One region of the Exiguobacterium sp. SH31 genome, then DNA from elsewhere that is predicted to be linked to it. Evidence: riboswitches for the same ligand, from Rfam matches in the RefSeq annotation. Region 1 holds a riboswitch; each other region holds the start of a gene.
The links. A riboswitch is a leader RNA that binds a small molecule or an ion and turns the genes downstream of it on or off. The one in region 1 is predicted to bind thiamine pyrophosphate.
Positions count from the first base shown of each region.

Region 2: another riboswitch for thiamine pyrophosphate. It lies ahead of thiW (energy coupling factor transporter S component ThiW); the one in region 1 lies ahead of A6395_RS01475 (YkoF family thiamine/hydroxymethylpyrimidine-binding protein).
Region 3: another riboswitch for thiamine pyrophosphate. It lies ahead of tenA (thiaminase II); the one in region 1 lies ahead of A6395_RS01475 (YkoF family thiamine/hydroxymethylpyrimidine-binding protein).

Region 1 is NZ_LYTG01000009.1:11,187-17,044, reverse strand. Features, by position in the region: gene A6395_RS01480 (GTP-binding protein) at 43-1,236, shown strand; TPP riboswitch at 1,302-1,402, shown strand; gene A6395_RS01475 (YkoF family thiamine/hydroxymethylpyrimidine-binding protein) at 1,482-2,069, shown strand; gene A6395_RS01470 (ECF transporter S component) at 2,069-2,644, shown strand; gene A6395_RS01465 (ABC transporter ATP-binding protein) at 2,637-3,965, shown strand; gene A6395_RS01460 (energy-coupling factor transporter transmembrane component T family protein) at 3,965-4,702, shown strand; partial or broken gene A6395_RS15640 (IS1182 family transposase) at 4,856-5,858, opposite strand, start outside.
Region 2 is NZ_LYTG01000044.1:75,264-81,121, forward strand. Features, by position in the region: gene A6395_RS07460 (ribonuclease FAU-1 family protein) at 1-252, opposite strand, end outside; gene A6395_RS07465 (hypothetical protein) at 462-1,208, shown strand; gene A6395_RS07470 (phosphotransferase family protein) at 1,209-2,177, opposite strand; gene A6395_RS07475 (hypothetical protein) at 2,222-2,542, shown strand; TPP riboswitch at 2,567-2,665, shown strand; gene thiW (energy coupling factor transporter S component ThiW) at 2,729-3,217, shown strand; gene A6395_RS07485 (GNAT family N-acetyltransferase) at 3,252-3,731, opposite strand; gene A6395_RS07490 (YcxB family protein) at 3,713-4,216, opposite strand; gene A6395_RS07495 (VOC family protein) at 4,310-4,708, shown strand; gene A6395_RS07500 (LTA synthase family protein) at 4,821-5,858, shown strand, end outside.
Region 3 is NZ_LYTG01000044.1:33,539-39,396, forward strand. Features, by position in the region: gene thiD (bifunctional hydroxymethylpyrimidine kinase/phosphomethylpyrimidine kinase) at 1-267, opposite strand, end outside; gene thiM (hydroxyethylthiazole kinase) at 264-1,055, opposite strand; gene tenA (thiaminase II) at 1,052-1,726, opposite strand; TPP riboswitch at 1,808-1,912, opposite strand; gene pelG (exopolysaccharide Pel transporter PelG) at 1,974-3,422, opposite strand; gene pelF (GT4 family glycosyltransferase PelF) at 3,403-4,821, opposite strand; gene A6395_RS07235 (DUF2194 domain-containing protein) at 4,818-5,858, opposite strand, start outside.

The DNA.
Region 1 (5,858 bases):
TATCTAAAAAGTAATGATTACGATTTAAGGGTGGAGAACATGATGAAACGAATTCCAATTACAGTCTTGTCCGGATATTTGGGAAGTGGCAAGACGACGTTGCTCAATCATATGTTGAACAATCGGGATGGTAAAAAATATGCCGTCATCGTCAACGACATGAGCGAGCTGAACATCGATGAGCGATTGATTGACGGGGCAGGTTTTTCACGGACGGACGAGAAGTTGGTGGAGCTGTCTAACGGCTGCATCTGCTGCACGTTGCGAGAAGATTTACTCGAGGCGGTCAGCGAGATTGCGAACGACCGACAGCTCGACGGCATCATCATCGAGTCGTCTGGTATCTCGGAACCGATCCCGGTCGCGCAGACGTTTACATATGCGGATGACGCCTTGGGTATCGACTTGACGAGCCGTGTGTATGTTGACGCGATGGTGACGGTCGTCGACGCATATCGATTTTTAAAAGACTTCAACTCGGGCGAATCGCTGCATGAACGGAAACAGGCTGTCGACACGGGTGATGTCCGGGAAGTCGTCGACTTGCTCGTCGATCAAGTCGAGTTTGCCGACATCATCGTCCTCAACAAGGCGGACCGGGTCACGGAACCGGAACTGTACGAGATCGAAAGTCTGTTGCGCGCGTTAAACCCGGCGGCGCGACTTCTGACAAGTACTTACGGCAACGTGCCGTTGTCCGACCTGTTAGACGTGAACTTGTTCGACTTCGACCAGGCGATGCATGCCGCCGGATGGATCCAAGAGCTCGAGACAGACGACCATACCCCTGAAACCGAAGAGTACGGCATCAGTTCGTTCGTCTATCGCCGCCGCCGTCCGTTCCACCCGGAGCGTTTACATGCGTGGATCGAACAGTTCCCGGAAGAAGTTGTCCGGGCGAAAGGTTTTTTATGGATCGCTTCTCGGAATGACATCGCGTGCTTGTTCTCCCAAGCGGGGTACGCGTCGACGCTCGAACATGCCGGGCGTTGGCTCGCGACGCTTCCTGACGCGGAACGAAAGCAGATGTTCGCCGCCGAACCAGAGCTTGAGGCCGATTACATCGAGCCGTACGGCGACCGCCAGACGGAGCTCGTCTTGATCGGTCACCGAATGGACCGAGTGCGCGTCGAGCTCGAACTTGACGCCTGTCTACTGTCAGACGAAGAGATGGCGTCAGACTGGACAACGTTACGGGATACGCTTCCAGGAAACGGAATCGCGACGTTTTCATGATTTAACCGTTTACAATTCAGAATCGAACGGCTATACTTTTGCTTGCATGAACAACCGCATACATTGGACTACACTAGGGGTGCTTCGGCTGAGATGTGAGCATGGCTCCAATCCCTTATAACTCGATCCAGGTAATACTGGCGTGAGGAAGTGTGGCACTTTTTCTGATGAATTGATGATTGGATAAGTGGCCGCATTCTCATGGATGCGGCTTTTTTGTGTAACCAAATAAGGGGGGAATCATCATGAATCAACAATGTGGAACGAGCCCGATCGTCGGGTTCCGCTTTACGCTAAGCCCGATGACGTCAGAGTTCATACCGGTCATCAAAGGAGCACTCAAAGAAACTGATTTAAGCAACGTTTGGAGGCACACGGACGATGTATCGACCGTGATTCGCGGTCGGGCCGAGCACGTGTTTGACGTCGCGAAAGCAGTCTTGTCACACGCCACGAGAACAGGGGCGCATGTGTCGATGAGCGGGACGTTCTCGGCCGGCTGTCCGGGCGACACGGTCGGGGACAATCTGCTCGACGTTTCGAGTGAGCCGGTGAACGGGCGAGCGGCTGCCCAATACGTTTCATCACAGTTCGCACTCTACCCGCTCGGTGATGACGATTACATGGACATTATCTATGAAGAGGTCGATTTCGCGAAAGCACGGGGCGTCTTTAATGACACGATGCATTATGCTTCAGGGATCCACGGAGATATCGAGACGGTGTTCGCGTTTTATGAGGCGACGTTCAACCGCGTCCGCGAGAAGACGAGCCACGTCGTCATGACGGTCACGTTCAGTGTGAACAGTCCGTCGCACGAGGGACAACGTTGATGCTTAACTCATGGAAGTTGAAAGAAATCGTTTTGTTGTCGATTTTATCGGTCGTCTTTGCCGTCGTCTATTTGGCGTTCTTCCATGTGGGGAACTTGTGGGCCGGCTTGATTGGGCCGATCGCCTATGAATGGATTTTTGGGATTTGGTTCATCGTCTCGATTATTACCGCCTACATCATTCGAAAGCCAGGCGCCGCCTTTTTGTTGGAAGTGCTCGCAGCGTCGATCGAGATGATGATCGGCAATGCGATCGGTCCGCGCATCATCCTCGTCGGCATCATTCAAGGACTCGGCGCCGAAGCGGCGTTCGCACTAACCGGGTATAAGCGGTATGACTTGTGGGTGCTCATGCTCGCCGGATTCGGTGCGGCAGTGACGAGTTTCGCATATACGTACGTCATGGGAGGTCTCAGTGCGCTCAGTCCGACGTACGTGGCTTTGATGTTCGCACTACGGGCGACGAGCGGGATGCTCATCGCAGGGATCGGCGGGAAGATTTTGAGCGACTTGTTGCTTCGAACGGGTGCGCTAGAAGGATATGCCGTCACCCGGCAGAGGAAGGCACATGGTTGAGACCGAGCGTCTGGCGTTTCGTTTCCCGGGGGAAGGACGCGACGTATTGACGGATATCACACTTCGTCTTAAGGACGGCAGGACGCTCATCACCGGGGCGAGCGGGTCGGGGAAGTCGACTTTGTTCGCCTTGTTCAATCGGCTCTACCCGGACAACTGTGATGGGGTTGTGACGGGGCGATTGCATCTATTCGGTCGGTCCTATGCCACGTATCGGCCTGGTGAGGTGAATCGCCGCGTCGGGACGGTGTTTCAAGACCCGGACAGCCAGTTCGTCATGCAGACGGTCGAAGAAGAATTGATTTTCACGCTCGAAAACTTTTCGGTCGCCCGAAGCGAGATGATGGACCGTGTCTCAGCGATTTTGCACGAGTTACACTTGTCCGATTATCGCCACCGCACCATCCATGATTTATCAGGGGGCGAGAAGCAACAGATCGCCGTTGCCTGTGCCTTGATCGGATGTCCGGAATGGCTCTTACTCGACGAGCCGCTCTCACACCTCGACCCGGCGACGGCACGTCGGTTCGTTCGCTGGCTCGATAAGTCCGCACGGAACGTCAATATCGTCGTCATCGAGCATCGTCCGTACATGTGGGGCGACTTCTTTGACCGGCACCTGGAACTCGTGAACGGAAGGATCGCAGGCGATGGATCGTTCGTCGTTCAACCGGATTATACATTTACGCCGATTGAAACGACACGGGGCACAAACACATTATTTCAGATACCGAAAGTGAATCACAAAAAGTTTCAACTTGCAGCGAGCAAAATCGCAGTGGCCCCGGGGGATGTGATCGCCATCCTCGGTCGGAACGGCAGCGGCAAATCGACGTGGCTAAAAAGCCTGGCGCGGCATCACCGTGAAGTCGGGCTCGTCCCGCAATCCCCGGCGCATTTGTTTGTGACGAGTGACGTGTCGCGGGAACTAGCGTATGGACATAACCGTTCAATCGAGGACATGTTGGCACGCCTCGGGCTTGAACGTCTGCGTGACGCCCATCCACTCTCACTCAGTCACGGTCAAAAACGGAGACTCGCCATCGGGGTGATGCTTCTGTCGGGTAAACAACTGCTCGCGTTTGATGAACCGACGGCCGGTCAAGACGAGGCATCACTTCGAGCGCTCCATGCATTGATGGCTGAACGAGTCCGTGCGGGGCAGACGGTCTTGTTCGTAACGCACGATCTCAGTTTCGCCCGTGCCGCGAGCACGTATTATTTGATGGGTGACGGGAACTTGAGTGGGCCGTACGATGCGTCGATTTGGGACGACTCGGACTTATTGCGGGCCCACGGACTGTTGACGGAGGCGTTCTGATGACGTTTCACGAGATGAACCCGACAATCAAGTTCTTGACCGTGACGTGTCTCATGTTCGGTCTCGCCTTCATGTACAACCCGTGGACTCCGCTCGTCGTCTTCTTCGGCACACTCGTCCTCCAATTCATCTTTTCCGACGTGAGCTGGAAGCGATGGGGACTGTTCATGATCCCATTTTTACTGACCGCGCTCGGGACGCTTTGGACGACGCTCGTCTTCGGCAGAGAGGCGAGCGGGCAAGTCGTGTTCTCGCTCTTCGGCAATGATGTCACCGAGGAGAACGTGTTGTTGGCGGCGACACTTTCGCTTCGGGTCCTCGCCTTCACGGTCCTGTCGCTTCTGTTCACGCTGACGACGGACCCGAAGCGGTTCGTCTACAGTCTGATGCAGCAGGCGAGATTGTCCCCTAACATCGCCTATAGCGTCTTCGTCGGCTTTCGCTTTTTCCCGATTTTAAAGATCGAACTGATGCAGCTCTATGAAACGCATGCCTTACGTGGCGTGCGCCTCGACACCCGGATCGATCACGTGCGACACATCCCGAAACTCCTAATCCCGCTTCTTGCCGGCGCTATCCGTCAAGCCGAGCGGATCGCGTTCTCGATGGAGGCTCGGGGATTTACGGGTGAACATCGTTCTACGTACGAGGTGATTCCGGTCACGCGAAACGATTTTCTGTTGGCGTCACTCTTGTTCACGCTGTTCGGAGTAAGTGTATGGATCGGCGTGCGATAAAAAACAGGACGACTCATTTCGAGTCGTCCTCAGGCTGTTGACGAACCAAATCGCCCATCGCGATTTGGTTCGTCTCTTTTTGTGTTCATCGAGCTCGAGGCGCTCTGCCCGGCATAAAATTGAAGAAATGCTATGTAGACGGTCTTTTTCGGCCAACAGGTTGGCCAATTTCTTCATGTTTTGTGCGGTGGCTGCCACCAGGTTGGCGCACTGGACCTTCTCGGTTCCCCGGTAGAACGTGAAGCGGAGCCCGTGAAGCTCTTTCGCATCGGCGAACGAGCGCTCCACGGTCTGCGGCCGGAGACGATAGAGGTATCGTCCGGATTCGGACAGACGGTTCCGGTTCACCAATTCGCGATAGGTTTCATCAAGATGACGGGTGATGACGCGCCGGTGGGCACGATTGGACGTACACTTCTCGAGAAGCGGGCAGTTCTTACAGACGGCGGGGTCGGAGGCGTAGTGGTGATACCCGTGTCGGTCTGTCGTTCGATAGGTGAGACGCTGTTTCGCCGGGCAGACATAGACGTCTTCTTCTGATACATATTTGAAGCTCGTCCTCCGAAACATCCCCTTCTTCCCGCCGAAGCGGCGCCAGGCGATGACGCCGAAGACGCCGCGCTCGATGAGCGCCTTCGCAATCTCTGTCGTGAAGTACCCCACATCGAGGGCGACTGCCTCTAGCGGATAGCCGAATCGGCCGAGGATATGCTCGAGACGGGCGAGGTAGACGGTGCTGTCTGACACGTTCCCGGGCGTGACGTGCACATCGACGATGAAGTTGTGTTTGGCGTCGACCGTCCGGTGCGCCAGCCAGAAAAAGCCTTCCGGCTTCTGGTCACGATACATATAGCCCGCATCCGGGTCGGTCCGGCTCACCTTGATGAACCGGCTCTCCCTTTTCGGTGAGGCGGGCTTCAGCGCTTTTTTCCACGGTCCGACCGTTCTTCGTTCACCCGGTCTAGGAGCTCGCCCTCAATCGCGTTCACAACGCGCTCGACCTCGACCTTGTCGAACTTCTTCTTGTTCGCGTTGGCACGGATGTGGGTCGAGTCGGTGATCAGGATTCGCCCCGACACGAAGCCGTGGGCTTCGGCCTGACCCAAGATGTCCTCGAAGATCTGTTGGAAGACGTCCTTCCCTTTGAAGCGGCGCC
Region 2 (5,858 bases), on a different contig from region 1:
GCCCCGGTCGTCGAACATGACAGTCACCCCGAACGGTTCATGTTCTGAGAAGTACTGGAGCCACGCATAACCTGCGTCGGCGACGATGAACTCCTCTCCTTGATGCATCTTATATTGCGGGGCTCGGACGGCGTCAATTTGGAAGAGGGCGACGGTGCCCGAGAAGCGATCGTCCTGCACCTCCATTTGTGCGTATCGATTTTTTAATATTCGTTCCCAATCACGACGATTGGCAAATTTTCGTTTTGGCATCTCTCTCTCTCCTTTAGACCGGTTTCCTAAATGTGTTCGCCAAAAGTCGACATTTCCCTGTTCAATCGTACAGATTGTGTTGATTGAACCAGACGAGGTAGCGATTGCATTTGCCCTAGATGAGAAAGTATCCAGGTTCTCATCCTATTTCATACATGCTACGCTAATGTAAAATAGGGAAATAATGTAACTTACTAGGGGGTTGTTTTATGAAACGGTTAGGACTACTTGGCTTAAGCGCGTTCTTGCTGACAGGTTGTACCGATCAAGCCGAGCAACCAATCGTCTCTCCTGATATGAACGAACAAGATGAAGAAGCGACGATCGAATGGACACGAGAAGATTTCAAAGACGTCTTTGACCAACACGAGACTGCCCAAGACTTGTTAGCAGCGCTCGAAACCCAAGGGCTAACACCGTTCCGTGAGACGTTCGAACGCGTCGTCATCGCCGGGGACGGGATCCATCATACATACGCCGATATTTATCCGTTCAAGCTCGACGACGGCACGTACGCGACCGTCTATGAGAATGAAGACGGTGAGATCGCCAACGGTCCCGAGTCGGTCGCACCGCTCTTTTGGCAAGAAGAGTCGTTCACGCAATTCGTTGAGGAGATTGAGAAGCGCAAATACGGGACGAGTGCCCCCCCGACCGACGTCACATTGACGCAAGACGAGTTTCAATCGATTTACGACCGCCATGCCTACACGTCAGCGCTCATCGTCGAGCTCGACGAATGGGGAGTTCAAGTCGCACGCGACCCAATCGAGAACGTCATCATTGCCGGGAACGGCGTCAAGGAAGTGACGGCCGACTTGATCGTCTTTGAGATCGAAAACGGCTACGCCATCGTCTACGACCAAGACGGTGAGATTTTGAAAGCACCGGAGTCAATCGCCCAGCTGTTTTGGAACGAGACGGATTATGAAAACCTGCTCGAGAAGAATGAGTGATCACGTACCGCGACGTTTCAAGTCCCGATACTCGAGGAACAAGTTGAGCCATTGGGCCGGTTTATCGGCTGACTCGGACGGATCATACCGATAGTTGGTCACATATATATGCCACGACAGCGCCCGATATACGCAACCGAGCTCTTCAGCGATCAACAAATGGCGCCATAGCAAGTCCCGAGGCGCCACATCTTCCCACTCAGCCAAGTAGACGGTACGCATCTTCTGAATCTGTTCATACCAGGCGACTTCATCGTCTTCCGGCAACAAGTCGTAGAGCGCGTTCCAAAACACACGGACGCTGAAGAACGGATGGGTGACGGTCGCATCGCCCCAATCGAGAATACATAAGTCATCCGTCTGTTCGCGCCAAAAGATGTTGCCGCAATGTAAATCGCCGTGCTCGAGACTCATCGGCATACCCGTCGCGAGCTCGTCGCACATGGTGAGGAGTTCGTCTTGGAGCGCCAGCACCGCCTCTGCCTTATCTCGATCTAACCCCGTACATAACTCGGGTAAATACGTCCGTATCTCTTCTTTTAGACGAGCCGGACACCGGTCCGGGATGCCGTAGGCCAAAAGAGTATCCATGTAATTCGCTTCTTTTCTCTGTAGTTTCGCATATTGACGCACAGCCGCTTCGTACCGACTGTGCTTAGGGTATTCGCGAAGTGCATCCCCGCCGATGTCTCGCATAAGTAGCCAGTTGCGTGCCGCGTCAATGGCGATGACCTCCGGGACCAGTCCCGGATGCCGTTCGGCTAGATGCATCGACAGTTCGGCCTCGCCATCACTAATTGCTGTCACCGCCTTGGCGTAGTAACGGTCTGCTCCGTACTCTCCATACATCAAGTATGTCAAATCCGTATCTTTCACAACCCGCCACGTCACGCCTGGCACATGGCCATCGAGCCAGTGCTCGAACTGTTCACGGTAAGACTCGTCACGCCATGGGATCGCACTCCTCACTGACCTCACTTCCTTTCACCACACTTCGTTTAGGAGGAAATAATATGGACGTTGTCTATTATTCATACCCGGTTGATGCGTTACTCTATATGTATTTAGGTACGACGGCTGTCTTCAGCTTCATAATCGGTCTAGTCGTTCGCCGCGTGTCGAGGCGTCCAGATATCAGCTTTTGGACGACGATCGTGCTCAGCTTTGTCGGACTATGTCTTTCACTCGGCTGGTTCCGTAACGCCTCGGTCACCGTATTTATGGGTACACTCCCGTGGCTCATCAATCTCGTGTTTTCCCTGTTTTTATACGCCCTGTATAGCGGTATCATTTATTTCATCTTCCGACCGCGAAAAATTGAGGCAACAAAATAACGGTATGCTATACTCAAACCAATAAACGACCACTAGGGGAGCCTTCGGGCTGAGACGGCAACTGCCGGACCCTTCGAACCTGATCTGGCTCATACCAGCGTAGGGAAGTGGCTTGGATACGTCTGTCTGTCCACGCCACTTTTCCACTTGGAGAAGTGGCGTTTTCATTTTGAAAGGAGACACTTCATGCGTATTCAACAACTCACTTGGATGGCGATGCTCATCGCCATCGCCATCATCGGCTCCCTGTTCATCTCCATCCCGACCGGTGTCGCCCGGGCCTATCCGGTGCAACATATGGTGAACGTCATCGCCGCCGTCACCGTCAGTCCGATTGGTGCCGTCCTCGTCGCGTTCGTGACCGGACTCGTCCGTGTCATGACCGGGACCGGGTCGTTGCTCGCCTTCCCAGGTGGTATGATCGGCGCCTTGCTTGCCGGACTATTTTACGTGCGGACGAACCGGGTCGCTTTCGCTGCGCTCGGTGAAGTCATCGGGACGGGCGTCATTGCCTCGCTCATCGCCGTCCCGTACGCGAAAATCTTAATGGGTTCTGAGTTTGGGGCGCTGTTCTTCTTCCCGGCCTTCCTCGCCTCGAGCGTGACCGGAGCCATCCTCGGCTGGATCGTCTTGGCGCGGGTCAAACAGTTGCGTCCACTCACGGTGAAGCGATAATTGAACAACAACCACCAAAACAGGGACGGCCGACTTAGGAAGGCTGTCCCTGCTTCACGTGATACACCCAAATCTCTTCCCCGTTCGCTTCATCAATCAAGCCACTGTCCTCAAATCCGCCCTTCGCATAAAACCGTTTCGCTGGTTCGTTCGTCGGATGGAGACTGAGGATGATGTCATCGACATCAAATCGCTCTTGCATCCACTCAATCGCAAGTTGCAAAAATGTTGACCCGATGCCTTTCCCTTGCTCATCCATATCAATCATAAAGCGGTCGAGCCAGACGTAACGCTCCACCTTGTTCTCGGCCCCGACCATCATGAAGCCGACCGGTTGATTGTCTCGACAGAGCGCGTAGCACGTCCACGCGTACTTGACGTCGACGTCCATCTCGCGGAGCGATTCCGCGTTCGTTTCGATAAAGCGGGCCTGACCAGGTGCGACGGTCAAGGCGACGACCGCATCCAAGTTCGTCTCATCAATCGGTTGAATCGTCAACGCATCGGTAGCCATCGTTGTACCTCCTCCATGTCCTGCCCGCGTTTCGGCAAGATGTAGGCGCTGACCGACGAGTTATACAAATACACATAATCGGCTTCCTCGACGACTTCCTTGATGCCGCTCCATGAGACTTTCGTCTCCCCGAACGCATTTTTGTCACGAAGACCGTCTTCATCCAGATCCATCGTATGCGGGCCGATCATGCCTTCATTGCTTCGTTCTTGAATCATCCGCTTCGTTTGTTTTCGGATATGCCGTTCAAAATACTTCGGATAATACAGGAACCAGAGGAGGCTGATGACGCCATATACCCCAAACAGCCACCAGCTCGTATCTTGAAACAGTGTCGCGAACGTCAAAGCGCCACCACTTAAAATGATGACGGGCCCGATGATGCGCTGCAGGAATAGCATCCTCTTTCCTATCTTTGAACGTCTAATATGACTCAAGTTGAAGTGAATGTAGTCTTCTTCCGTCAATTCGTATTGGATTTCCATATGTATCCCTCCTCGGTGTCGTATACGTCTTCGTTCAAGAAAAGTTCCGCTTCAGGCTCCTATTCGCTAAAATAAAAGCAAAGGAGTGACACGATGAAACAAATCCACCATCTCTGTATCCAAACGCCCGACTATGCGGCGTCAAAGCAATTTTATGAAACGCTCGGTTTTGAGCTCGTCCAAGAGTCACCCAACTTCCATACCCGGGCGTTCAACAGTTGGCTCAAGCTCGGCGACTTCTATATCGAACTCCAGACGGCGAAGACCGACGAGACGTTATCGCCGTATTCGAAACATGCGGCCGGACCCGTTCACTTCGCCTTGTACGTCGATGACCTTGAAGCGGAAGTCCGTCGGCTCGAGGCGCTCGGTGTCACGTTCTTGCCGAAACATGGCGGCAACATCTACTTCGTCGTCGACGGACATTTGAGCAAACTAAAAGCCCCGGAAGGCACGATCATCGAGCTTCGGGACACGTTTTTGATCAAGTGAGGCGCTCGCCTCGCTTTTTTTCGTCCGCATCGCACACCCCCATGTTTCCCGCCACCTACGAACAGGTACATGAAAAAGAATACGACGTGTACGTACCGTTTGGAGGCTATTTATGAAATATCTTGATTATTGGAGTTATCTGTCACTATCACTTGCCAAACTATTTTTGTTCAGCGTCTTGACCGCGAGCGCGTTCAACGTTCATTTTTTACTCGTCAACATCGGGATGATTCTCATGATGACGAGCTGGGCGTTGCTCGTGAAGACGAAAACACGGCGCTGGATTTTATTCGCCTCGCTGTTTCTACACAGTACACTCCTCATCTCCGACGTCTGGTATTACCGCTATTTCGGCAATCTGTTGTCGGTCGCGCTTTTGTCAGACGTTGGTCAGATGGGCGACGTCGGCGGCGGCTTCCTGACGTTGATTCAACCGACCGACTTTCTATTGTTCGTGGACTTGGTGCTTTATACCGCTGTCCTCGTCTATATGAGAAAAAGACCTGCGCAAGGCACAGGAAAAAACCGCCGGATCGCCGCTGCCGGTTTTGTCGTCGGCTTGGCCGCCTTCGTCGTTCCGTTAACCGTCAGTCAGCCGAATGGTGACGAGCAAGCACCGATTTCGAACATGCGTGAATATTACGAGTACGGCTTTTGGGGGTATCACGGCCTCGACTTGTTCCGTGGCATCGGCGACCAACTCGGCTTCGGAGACGGCTTAACCGCACAAGAAGAGACGCGGCTCGGTACCTCGGCTCCAACCGACGTCGAGACAACGGCTGATACGAACGTCATCATGCTGCAGCTCGAGTCGTTCCAGACGTCGGTGATCGGCCAGACGATCAACGGACAGGAACTGACACCGAACTTGAACGCGCTTCGTGACGAGATGTTGTACTTCCCGAACTTCTATCATCAGACGCACGAAGGCCGGACGTCGGACGCAGAATTCACGGTCAACACCTCGCTCTATCCCGTCAAATCCGGTTCAGTGTACACCCAGTACGGTGACCATACGTTTGACGCCTTACCTGAACGTTTGCGCCAAGCCGGCTATGATACGGCCGCGATGCATGCGTTCGATAAAACGTTTTGGAACCGCGACAACGTCTACGACAATATCGGCTTCAATCATTTCTTCAGCAAAGAC
Region 3 (5,858 bases), on a different contig from region 1:
TACGATGTCAATCAACTCACGATTGAACAGCATCCCGGTCTTGCACGCCGAGATGATAAAGTCTGATCCGACTGCATCGAGCTGGCGTGCGACGAGGTCGGCGGAGACGGCTTCGACACCGTGCACGCCACGCGTGTTTTGAGCCGTCACCGCGGTCACGACACTCGTGCCAAATACGCCTAATTCTTGAAACGTTTTCAAATCGGCTTGGATTCCGGCTCCCCCGCCAGAGTCCGAACCGGCGATGGTCAAGACTTGAGGCCTCATCGCGCAAACACCTCGATTCGGTCGCTCGGCAGGTCAGTTGACGTCATGGTAGCGAGCGCGTTGAGAAAGTGGATCGGGAAATCCCCAGGACCCGTCGCTGCTTCACTCGCCAACTCGCCGCATCGTGCATATCCGGTGAGCGCGGTCGAGGTTGCCGTCATCACGTCCGGTTCAACAGCAAGGAACGCACCGACGACCGCACTGAGTAGACAGCCGGTGCCTGTGGTCTCTGTCATGAGCGGATGCCCGCCCAAAATTTCTAGCGTGACCGTACCATCGCTCACGAAATCTGTCCTCCCCGTAATCGCGACAACACAGCTAAATCGGTTCGCTGCTCGTTCGGCGAGTTGTTGCGGATGATGTGTGCCGCTTCCGGCGTCGACCCCTTTCGTCGTCCAACCGGCATCGACAAGCGTGGCGACTTCCCCGGCGTTCCCACGGATGACCGTGACGCGGACGTCTCGCAAAATTCGTTCAACGACACCGCGGCGAAATGACGTCGCCCCGACACCGACCGGGTCTAGGACGACAGGACGACCCGACTGATTCGCAGCTTGTCCGGCACGGATCATCGTCGCCTCGGTCATTGCGTCAAGCGTCCCGATGTTCAAGACGAGGGCATCGCTCACGGTCGCCATGTCTGCCACTTCTTCAATCGCATCGGCCATGACCGGGGACGCACCGATGGCGAGCAACCCGTTGGCCGAGAAGTTGGCGACGACGATGTTCGTAATGTTATGGACGAGCGGTCGCTTCAACCGGACGGCTTCCCATAGATCCGGCCTCATCGTCCCACCTCAAGCGGCAGTTCCCACGATTCGAGTGTCCAGGCCATCTCCCAAAACGCGAGCTCATAGTAGCAACTTTTCAAAAACAGCTGCTGATAGCGCATCCGTTCTGACTCCGTCGCTTGTCCCGCCAATTCGTCAAGTCGCTCGATCTGCTCTTCGACGAGTTCACGGAACCATTCCGAACCGTACGTCGCAATCCAAACAGAATAAATCGGATGGTCTGGCTCTGCGTCCTTCAAGCGCTCCCCGATCTCGTAATACACCCAGTAGCATGGAAGAATCGCCGCGAGCACGTCTCCGAGGGTCGGGCCGGCTTGTTGCATATGGAGCGCGTATGCATAAGCCGTCGGAGCTGGTTCGAACGTCGCCCACTCCACGTCACTCACCTTGAGCATCGTAAAAAAGTCCCGATGCAACTCGTGCTCCGCCTCGATCGTATGGAGGGCGTGCGTCAAAAATCGGCTCGCCAGCTCCATCGTCGGGGCAAGTGTAGCGCCCTTCGCCTGTACTTTCGAAAATTGATTCAAGTAGTACGAGTCTTGCATCACGTAATGCCGAAACTTCGCCTCGTCGAGTGTCCCGTCTCCGAGCGCGCGGACGAACGGATGGTGGAAACTCGCCTCAAACAAGGCGTCGGCCTCTTGGCGGATGTGTGCGGTAAATGTCATCGTATTCTCCTCCTTTGTATGAAAAAAGACGCCGCCTCCCATAACGGAAGCGGCGTCGGCCATACACAAAGAGTGTGAGAAAGGACGTTTCGCCCACTTCCCTCCGCTAGCGTGAACTAGATCAGGTTCAAAGGGTCTGGACCTTGTCCATCTCAGCCGCGTCAAGCGACTCCCCTAGTGGCAAACATTATGAAATTTGGTCATCTTCGACCACATCATATCAATCTTTTTGGAAAATGCAAACCCTTTAACGCGAGAAGCGACGGTTGAGCGCGGTCCCAAAATGTGAGAACCGCTCTGTCCCGAGCTTACGACGGTTCGAGGCCGCAAACACGTAATAATCGACCTTCCCCATATAATAAATCAAGCGTAGTCCCGCAATGAAGAACGTGATCGTCGTGCTGATGGCAAAGCCGACTCCGTACCAGTCGATTCCGCGTGACAGTAACGACAACGTGAACAAGGCGTTCAATGTGAAGAACGAGAGGTTGACGAACAACGCACCACGCCGGTCCTCAAAATAAAGCAAGAGCAGCGTCAGTACGAGAATCATCGCGTTCGCGAACGCGGCGAGCGTCGTCATCCGGAAAATTTGACCGACTTCTTCCGGGACACCGATCCAACCGATGAACACACCCGCCATCAAGATCGCGAACAAGGTGACAACACCTTGACTTCGCCCAAGTCGGATCAATTCATTTTTCAACACCGTCGTCATCGTCTGCTTCGCCTTCTCAATTTGGTGTAACGCCCCACCATAATTGATCAAGCCGTAAAACGTTCGGTAGCGCTCGTAAAACCTTGTCTCGACAGCGACGACGAACAAGAGCTGGGTCGGGATGATCGTCAAGTACGACCAGAACACAGCCGTGTCGTAATACGGATTGAACACGAACGAATCGGCAATCACCATGCGCCCTTCACCAAACCAGATGATGAAGTTGGTCACCCAGATCCCAAGCACGTATAACACACCAATCGCGAACAAGTCCGGATACTTATCAAAATACCGGAAGTATGAAAACTCTCGTGTTGCATACCTGAGCGGAAACGTTCGGAGCATCGCGAAGAATAGGCCGAACAGCGTCACGACCATCCCAACGGTAAAGCCAAACAAAAGCTCGAGGCTCGATGGGTTGACCATGAGACGACTGATCAAATAGACGCTCGCGACTGAAATAACCCCGCCTAGCAAGAAGCTGTAAGCGACCGCTTGATAAAATTTGGCGGCGCTCAAGAACAAGAACATGACCCAGATGACGTTGATGGTCATGAATAAGACGAACAGGACGAGCTTATAGGCGAAACTGAGCGGTGAAATCAGCCAAAACACGCTATACATGACGACGGCAGCGAGAATCGTCACTTTTAACATGCCGGTGAAGACAGGAAAGATCTCATGGGCTTTCTTTTCATAAAATAAATCGGCCACGTATCGCGTGACGACGAGCTGCTGAAAACTAAATAGAATTTGCGAGAAAATGAACGCGTAAGACACGGATAGCATAAACAGTGTCCGTTCCTCGAGCGACAACATCGGCATCTGAAACGCCAACCATTGAATCGTACCGACAACAAGGATGACGATCAGCCAAGGGCCCGATGTGACGAGCCCGGAAAACGTGTACGCCTTCAGTCTTGAAGAGTAATAGTCTTCTTGAAACAGCTTTTGTAACTTAAACCCGATGCCCGCCATACTGTTCCCTCCTCGCTTCATAGATTGCTTTATAGCGGTCGACGAACTGTTGCAATCGATAATACTGACGGACACGCTCGCGGCCATTTTTACCGAAGCGCATCCGTTCACGCGGATAATCCATCATCCATTCGACTTTGTCAGCGATGGCTTCCGGATGGACCGGGGGAACGATAAAGCCTGCCGGACCGAACGGATCGTCAGCGCGTCCGTAAAGTAGTTCCGAACAAGCCCCGACGTCGGTCGCCACCCAAGGGATGCCGGCCGCCATCCCTTCTAAAATGGCGAGCGGTTGCCCTTCCGATATGCTCGTCAGCAACAATAAATCAAATTTCGGCAACCAGTCTTGTACGTTCACTTTCCCGACGAGTTCGACATAGTCGGTCAGCCCGCTCTGCTCAATCAGTAAACGACACTCTTCGGCGTACTCTTCGTCCTCATCAAGCGGACCCATGATTGTCAGTTTGAACAGCCGATGGCGCTCTTGAAGGATTTTTGCAGAGTAGATCATCGTCTTCAAATCCTTGATCGGAACGAGGCGGACGATGGCCCCGATTTGGAACACATCATTCTCGGCTCGCTCAAGCGTAGCGCGGATATGACGGTCGTCAATCCCGTTGGCGATAATTTTTGTCTTCTCGCTAGGCGCCCCAATCCACTCTTGATATTCGCGATTCCGCTCAAACAGTGTGATAATCTCGTCGGCCGCGTTATACGCCTCGCGCGACAAGTGATGGAAAAAGCGAACCCACCTCGGTTTGTAAGGGGACGGAATCCAATAAGACTGTAGGATTTCTTCCTCGCGCTCACGTGAGTAGATGCCGTGTTCGGTCAAAATGAATGGAATGCCTTGCGTCTCTTTCATGTAAGATGCGACGACGCCGGCGTAGCCTGTCGAGATGGAGTGGACGAGATCGACTTTTGGTAACGGTTGATGCAACACACGCAAAATCGGCATATACATACTCTGCCACATCCAAAAATAATCGATGAACGAGCCACCGTTCATTTCTTCTGCGTAAGCCGATTTTACGTTTCTCCAAAAGAACTCGCTTGAGAAGAAGGCTTGGCTCGATGGGACTTGTTTCCCGAGAATGCCAAGCGCTTGCCGGTTCGGGTTTTTCAACATGAGCCATTCCGAAATTTTCCGCTCGTCTTCGGCGTCGAGCTTCATTCGACCCTTCGCCTTTTTATCCATATCGCTTAAATAAAGGTGCGTGATCCCTGACACGTTTTGCGGCAACTCATATTTCATATCTTCTGGCCGCTTGATCGATGGCTGAATCGAGATGATTTCAAACTCGACTTCCGGCATCGCTTCAATCAGCGTCTGCGTCCAACTCGAGACACCTCCGCTCACATACGGGTAACTCCCTTCTAACACGAGCCCAATCTTCATTGCGGGTCCCCCTTGATGGCGATTTCAGCGTTCGCTGATGTCAATTGGACAAGATAGAGTGGACGGTCCGCCTCCATCTGCTCGACCGTGCCGAATGCGAATTTGCCTGTGTCCAATGATTGGCCCACTTTTAGACGGACGGTGAAGTGTGACGGATTGACAAGTCCGTCGCCAGTCAAATAAATGGTCTCGTCATCAAACGTGACGTTCAAGTCTGCCTCTTGATACGTGATTAGTTTTTCCGTCGCATAGTGTTGTGTGTAGGCCTCTAAATAGGGATAGCTGACGTTGACATCATCGACGATTTTTTTCAAACTGGCGAACATCGTATCCCAGTCGCGACCGAAAGCACGGTCTGGGTCGATGACGTCATCCGGGTGGATAAAGTGTGAAAACACCCCAAAGTTAGCGATCGCATCGACCATTTGGAAGATCGAACCTCTTTCTTCCCCGTAGTCACTCGTGATGCGCGGGAAGTGATAGATTTCGGCGTGTGTCGTATCAAATTCGAACTCTTGGACAAAATCGCCACTTTCCGGGTCACCGGTATAGAGTGACGCAATCGTCCGCAGTTCAGGCAACGCCTCAGCAATCGCGTCGACACCGGTACGATTGAGTGCATTCGAAGGTGGGACGTATGATTTAAGTTGTTCTGCCGGGAAATAGTTAGCAAATACCGACTCTGCCTGCAGCAGCGAACGCTTCATCTCGTCCTTGTCTTTCCACGGAATATATCCGTACGTCGGATCGATTGGTTCATCGGCCGTGACAAGCGATTGGTGGTTATAGCCGTGCAACCCGATTTCACCACCCTGCGCCAATAGTTTTCGACCGAAGTAGAGCATCGGGAACTCGCCGCGTTTAATCAATTGTTCATCTAGCAGTTCCATCTCTTCTTCGTACGTCCCGATCATCGCGCCCGTGTAAATGACGTCGTCATCTTGAGCCATGTCGACCATGTCTTGCCACCACTCTTCGGCAAAGAAGTCTTTGACCGATTTATCGAGTGGTGTCGCCGAGACGTCTTTCATCTTGCC